Regions from separate parts of the Streptomyces noursei ATCC 11455 genome, predicted to be linked through region 1. Evidence: riboswitches for the same ligand, from Rfam matches in the RefSeq annotation. Region 1 holds a riboswitch; the other holds the start of a gene.
What was found. Region 1 has a riboswitch for glycine ahead of gcvT (glycine cleavage system aminomethyltransferase GcvT). Riboswitches for the same ligand answer to the same signal wherever they lie in the genome.
Positions count from the first base shown of each region.

Region 2: another riboswitch for glycine. It lies ahead of gcvP (aminomethyl-transferring glycine dehydrogenase); the one in region 1 lies ahead of gcvT (glycine cleavage system aminomethyltransferase GcvT).

Region 1 covers NZ_CP011533.1:3,285,341-3,288,630, reverse strand. Annotated here, with positions in the region: gene glyA (serine hydroxymethyltransferase) at 1-125, opposite strand, end outside; gene gcvH (glycine cleavage system protein GcvH) at 192-569, opposite strand; gene gcvT (glycine cleavage system aminomethyltransferase GcvT) at 692-1,810, opposite strand; glycine riboswitch at 1,844-1,961, opposite strand; glycine riboswitch at 1,962-2,057, opposite strand; gene SNOUR_RS13580 (AAA family ATPase) at 2,335-3,123, shown strand; gene SNOUR_RS13575 (enhanced serine sensitivity protein SseB) at 3,249-3,290, shown strand, end outside.
Region 2 covers NZ_CP011533.1:7,763,491-7,766,780, reverse strand. Annotated here, with positions in the region: gene gcvP (aminomethyl-transferring glycine dehydrogenase) at 1-1,521, opposite strand, end outside; glycine riboswitch at 1,711-1,808, opposite strand; gene SNOUR_RS33110 (PRC-barrel domain-containing protein) at 1,872-2,306, shown strand; gene SNOUR_RS33105 (DNA polymerase IV) at 2,216-3,290, opposite strand, start outside.

The DNA.
Region 1 (3,290 bases):
GCGACCGGGGCGAAGTTCTCCGACGCGATCATTTCGAGGGTGGACTGCTGACGGTGCAGCTCGGCGTCGACGGCGGCGGCGACGTCGGGGTCGAGCTCGTGCAGGGAGCTGTTCAGAAGCGACATGGGACTTCCTGGAGAGAGGGGGAGCGGGCGGGGCGCCGCGGCCCCGCCCGTGCGGTGGCGGGAGGGTCAGCCGGCGGCGAAGGCGGTGTACTCGTCGGCCGTGAGCAGGTCCTCCGGCTCGCCGCTGATCTTGACCTTGAACAGCCAACCGCCCTCGAACGGGGCGGAGTTCACCAGCGAGGGGTCGGCGACGACGTCCTCGTTGACCTCGGTGATCTCGCCGTCCACCGGCGAGTAGAGGTCGCTGACCGACTTGGTCGACTCCAGCTCGCCGCAGGACTCGCCCGCGGTGACGGTGGCCCCGACCTCGGGGAGCTGCACGAAGACGACGTCGCCGAGCGCGTTCGCCGCGTGCTCGGTGATGCCGACCGTCGAGACGCCGCCCTCGGCGTCCGACAGCCACTCGTGCTCCTTGCTGTAGCGCAGCTGCTGGGGGTTGTCCATGGCTCGATTCTCCTGTACGCGGGGGTGTGATCGTGAATGGGGTCTTGCCCAGTGAGACACGTCGTGCCGGACGCAACGGCGCAGGTCCGCGACGGGCACCGCGGACTCGCCGGCGCCGTCGGCTACTTCTGCCGCTTGTAGAAGGGCAGCGCGACGACCTCGTACGGCTCGTGCGTGCCGCGGATGTCCACCCGGACGCCCTCCGCGCCCGGCGCGGCGTACTCGGCGTCGACGTACGCCATGGCGATCGGCTTGCCGAGGGTCGGGGAGGGCGCCCCCGAGGTGACCTCGCCGATCACCGTGCCGTCGGCGGCGACGACCGGGTAGCCGGCGCGCGGCACCCGGCGCCCCTCGGCGACCAGACCCACCAGCTTGCGCGGCGGGTTCTGCTCGGCGCGCTCCGCGGCCCCTTCAAGCGCCGCGCGCCCGACGAAGTCGCCCTCCTTCTCGAACTTCACGACCCGGCCCAGGCCCGCGTCGAAGGGGGTGAGCGCGGTCGTCAGCTCGTGCCCGTACAGCGGCATACCCGCCTCCAGGCGCAGGGTGTCGCGGCAGGACAGTCCGCACGGGACCAGTCCGACGTCCCGGCCCGCCTCGGTCAGCGCCTCCCACACCGCGACCGCGTCGGCCGGCCGGACGAACAGCTCGAAGCCGTCCTCGCCGGTGTACCCGGTCCGGGCGATCAGCGCCTGCACGCCGGCGACCGTGCCGGGCAGGCCGGCGTAGTACTTCAGCCCGTCCAGGTCGGCGTCGGTGAGCTTCTTGAGGATGCCGGGGGACTCCGGGCCCTGCACCGCGACCAGCGCATAGGCGTCCCGGTCGTCGCGGACCGCGGCGTCGAAGCCCGCCTGCCGCGCGGCCAGCGCGTCCAGCACCACCTGGGCGTTGGAGGCGTTGGCGACGACCATGAACTCCCGCTCGTCGAGGCGGTAGACGATCAGGTCGTCGAGGATGCCGCCGTCGGCGGCGCAGATCATCGTGTAGCGGGCCCGCCCGACCTTCAGGGCGCCGATGTTGCCGACCAGCGCGTGGTCCAGCAGCGCGCCGGCCTGCGGACCGGTGACGGTGATCTCGCCCATGTGGGAGAGGTCGAACAGGCCGGCACGGGTGCGGACCGCGACATGCTCCTCGCGTTCGCTGCTGTAGCGCAGCGGCATGTCCCAGCCGGCGAAGTCGGTCATGGTCGCGCCGAGCGCGCGGTGCGTGGCATCCAGCGCGGTACGGCGGGGGGCTTCAGTCATCGTTCCGGGCTCCCAGGCATGGGTGACAAGACGGTCTCCCCATCTGTCATCGGAACCTGAGAGGTTCACCGGGAGCCCACGAACGGGCCCGGTTTGCACCTTGGGTGGAGCCGCCCCTTCAGCCAGGCAGTGGCTCGCTTTTCAGATCTGCCTCGCCCGCGCGGTATAGGGGCCTGAGAGATTCAAGGGAGGACTTGCTCCTTCGGCGCCCCGCCGTGGCGGCCGGGGACTCTCCCGCGCGGATTCAAGCGGCCGGTATGGAGTTGGGCTGGCTGTTGCACGAGTGACCTTCCGGTGTGCCCGTGGCGGCCACATCATTACACGGGATCGCCGGATACAGGAGCCCCGGCCGGCATCCCGTCCCCGCCCACCCGCACCGCGGCCCGGATCCGGGACCCGCCCGCGGACCGCCGGATCCGGTGGCGCCGGACGCCGTCGCCTTGCTGCCCATTACCTTTTCTTGACACTCTGCGGGCAGGTCGGGTCCCGAACCCGGCCTGAGCCGACGGGGAGGGGCGATCACGGTGCACAGCGAAGCGGCATACGCGACGACGGCGGGGACGGCACCCGGGCCCGCGCCCGAGCCCGCGCCTGCCGGGCCCCGGGCGGCGCGCCGCCCGCGCCCCACCGCCCGCCCCGACCGGGTCCGGATCACCGACCTCCGCGACGGCGCCCGCGCCCCCCGCACCGCGCTCCGCTTCGCACCCGGCGATCTGATCGTGGTCTCCGGCCTGCCCGGCAGCGGCAAGAGCACCCTGATGCAGCGGGTGCTGCCGACGCTCGACGGCCGCGGTGACCCGGTGTACCGCATCGACTCCCAGGACAGCCGGGAGCGTTGGGAGCGGGGCCGGCTGCGGCACCTGCCGTACGCGCTCTACCGCCCGCTGGTCCGGGCCGCGCACTATCGCGCCCTGCGCCGGGCGCTGCGCTCCGGCGGCAGCGTGGTGGTGCACGACTGCGGGACGCTGGCGTGGGTGCGCCGTTGGCTCGTCCGGACGGCCCGGCGCGACGGCCGGGGCCTGCACCTGGTGCTGCTCGACGTGCCGCCCGGGACGGCGCTGGGCGGCCAACGGGCGCGCGGCCGCGGGGTGTCGCGGTACGCCTTCGCCCGGCACCGCCGGGCGGTGCGCCGGCTGGTCGCCCGCGCCGAGGAGGCCCGGCTGCCCGCGGGCTTCCGCTCCGCGGTGCTGCTGGACCGGTCCGCCGCCGGGGTCCTGGAGCGCGTCACGTTCACCGCCCGCGTCCGCCCCGCTGGTGCGCCCGCCGCGGACGCCACCGGCTACGGGGAACGGCCCTCGGGGACCGTCCGGTAGATCAGGGCGGGGCCCGGTCCGCCGGAGGGGCCCGGGCCCGTTAGGGTCTGACCCACCGGGGCGGGCCCATGGACCCGCCCCCAGGGTCAGGGGCCGGGCAGCGCGGCCAGTAATGGGTGGGTGAGATGAACTATCCGGACAATTACCCGCAGCACGGTGGTCCGGTG
Region 2 (3,290 bases), 4.5 Mb from region 1:
CATGCCCCGGTCCAGCGCGTAGTCCTTGTCGGCGAGGGTGCGCAGGTAGCGCAGCATCGCGGTCTCGGAGCGGTGCTGGTGGAAGACCGGGTGGCCGAGGTAGTCGTCGGTGCGCAGCAGGGACTGCGGCAGGCTCTCCTCGACGGTCGCGTCCAGCGCTTCGATGTCGCCCTGGATGCCGAACGCGCCCCAGACGCCGGTGAGCTGGGCGCGCCCGGTGGTCTCGTCGCAGGCGATGCCGACCAGGTCGGCGTCGACCTCGCGGAGGTTGATGCCGGCCTCGCGGGCGGCGGCGACGACCTCGGCGGCCCGGCCGGGCACCCGTGCGGTCAGGGTGTCGAAGTAGACGTCGTGGACGAGCTCGACCCCGCCGGCCCGCAGGCCCGCGGCGAGGATCGTGGCGTAGCGGTGGGTGCGCCGGGCGATGGTCCGCAGCCCGTCGGGGCCGTGGTAGACGGCGTACATCCCGGCCATGACGGCGAGCAGCACCTGCGCGGTGCAGATGTTGCTGGTGGCCTTCTCGCGGCGGATGTGCTGCTCGCGGGTCTGCAGCGCCAGGCGGTATGCCTTGTTGCCGTCGGCGTCGACGGAGACGCCCACCAGACGGCCGGGCAGGCTGCGGGCGTACTGCTCGCGGACGGCCATGTAGCCGGCGTGCGGGCCTCCGAAGCCCATCGGGACGCCGAAGCGCTGGCTGGTGCCGACCGCGATGTCCGCGCCGAGCTCACCGGGCGGGGTGAGCAGCGTCAGCGCGAGCAGGTCGGCGGCGACGGTGACGATCGCGCCCAGCTCGTGCGCCCGCTCGATCACCGCGCGCGGGTCGCGCACCGCGCCGGACGCGCCCGGGTACTGGAGCAGCACACCGAAGACGCCGCGCTCGGCGATCTCCTCGGGGATGCCGTCGGACAGGTCGGCGACCACGACCTCCACACCGGTCGGTTCAGCCCGGGCCCGGATCACGGCGACGGTCTGCGGCAGACAGTCGGCGTCGACCAGGAAGACGCCCTGCTTGACCTTGCCGACCCGGCGGGAGAGCGCCATCGCCTCGGCGGCGGCGGTGCCCTCGTCCAGCAGCGACGCACCGGAGGTGGGCAGTCCGGTCAGGTCGGCGACGACGGTCTGGAAGTTCAGCAGGGCCTCCAGGCGACCCTGCGAGATCTCCGGCTGGTAGGGCGTGTAGGCCGTGTACCAGGAGGGGTTCTCCATGACGTTGCGCAGGATCACCGGCGGCGTGAAGGTGCCGTAGTAGCCGAGCCCGATCATGGGCGACAGCACCTGGTTGCGGTCGGCGAGCGCGCGCAGCTCGGCCAGGACCTCGGCCTCGGTGCGGCCCTCCGGCAGACCGAGTGCCTCGGTGCTCTTGATCACGTCGGGCACGGCGGTGGCCGTGAGTTCGTCCAGCGATCCGAAGCCGACCTGCGCGAGCATCTTCGCCTGCGCCTCGTGGTCGGGGCCGACGTGCCGCTGCTCGAACGGGATGCCCCGCTCCAGCTCGGTCAGGGAGATGCGGTGGGTGTTCATCTGCGGGGGCCTCCTGGTCAGTACGACCTACGAGGGGCACCACGGCGCTGGTGCCCGGACGGCCTCCCCCTCTGTCATCTCAACCTGAGAGCTTCACCGGTCCGCGGGCTGCGGTCCGGCTTTCACCGTCGGTGAGGAGGGGTTCCGGCATGGTGCCTGTCCGTGGCCCGCCCTGCTTTCCAGAGTGACCTCGTCCATGCGGTACGTGTGCCTGAGAGATTCCGGGGAGGATTTGCTCCTTCGGCGCCCTGGTCGCGAACGACAAAGGACTCTCCCGCATGGGGTCGACGGCCAATCGCCAGCCTACCAGCGCACCGCCGAAACGATCCTTCGAGTGGCCGGGGCATGAAATGTGCCGTTTCGTAGTGGTCACAAGGCAGTTGCGACCACGTGGAGGGACCGTGCAAACCGATATCGATCCCCGGAGCCTCATCGGCCGCAAAGCGTTCGACCGGAACGGCGCGAAAATAGGGACCGTCGACGAGGTGTACCTCGACGACGCGACGGGCGAACCGGAGTGGGCGGCCGTCCGCACCGGCCTGTTCAGCCGGGATGCGTTCGTCCCCTTGGAACCGAGCAAGATGGTCGGCGACAGCCTGCACATCCCCTACGACCGGAAGCTGATCAAGGACGCCCCGGACTTCGGCGTCGGCCGGCACCTCTCCCCCGAGCAGGAGCTCCAGCTCTACCACCACTACCGCCTGGATATCTCCTCACCGGCCTCCGACTCCGCCTCGCCCGCCGGCGACACCGACTTCGGGCGGATCGCCGGCGCGGACGACTGATCCGGCCCGCCGATCAGCGGCAGGGGCTCGCCCGGCCGCAGCGCCGGATCGTCGACGGTGAAGGTCCGCACCCGCCCCGGTGCGGACCATGGCGTCTCGAACCGTACGGTCACCCTCCCCAGGCCACTGCCCTGCACCCACCCGGCGCCGAACTCCTCGTGGACCACGTCCAGCCCCGGATACCAGCGCCGCGGCAGCTCCACGCCGGCCTCCGGCTCGCCCGCCGCCTCCTCGGCCGGCTCCGCGGCCCCGCCCGCCGCCTGCTCCTCGGCCTCCCGCTCCGTGGCCAGCTGGGCGAAGAGGTCCTCCTGCGTGAAGTCGGCCAGCCCGGTCACCCCCACGCCCAGCAGCCGCACCCCGCCCGTGGTGTCCACCGTCTCCAGCAGCCGCACCGCGGCCTCCCGGACGACGGCCGGGTCGTCGGTGGGCCCGCGCAGCGTCTCGGACCGGGTCAGCGTCGAGAAGTCGTAGTTCCGGACCTTGATCACCACCGTGCGCCCGGACCGCCCGGCCGCCCGCAGCCGCCCCACGCACCGGTCGGCCAGCCTCAGCACCTCGTTCCGCACCCGCGTCCGGTCGGTCAGATCGACCTCGAAGGTGTCCTCCACCGACACCGACTTCGCGTCCCGCTCGGCCACCACCGGCCGGTCGTCCTGCCCCAGCGCCATCGCGTACAGCCCGGTGCCGTGCGCCTTGCCCAGCAGCCGCACCAGCTCCGCCTCGCCGGCCTCCGCGGTCTCCGCGACGGTGTGGATCCCGGCCCGGCGCAGCGTCTCGGCCGTCGCCGGCCCGACCCCGGGCAGCGTCCGCACCGGCATCGGCCCGAGCAGCTCCCGCTCGGTGCCGGGCTCGATCACCACCAGGCCGTCCGGTTTCGCCGCCTCGGACGCGATCTTGGCGAGCATCTTGGCGCCGGCCAGCCCCACCGAACCGGTCAGCCCCGTGGCCGCCCGGATGTCGCGCCGCAGCTGCTCCCCCACCGCC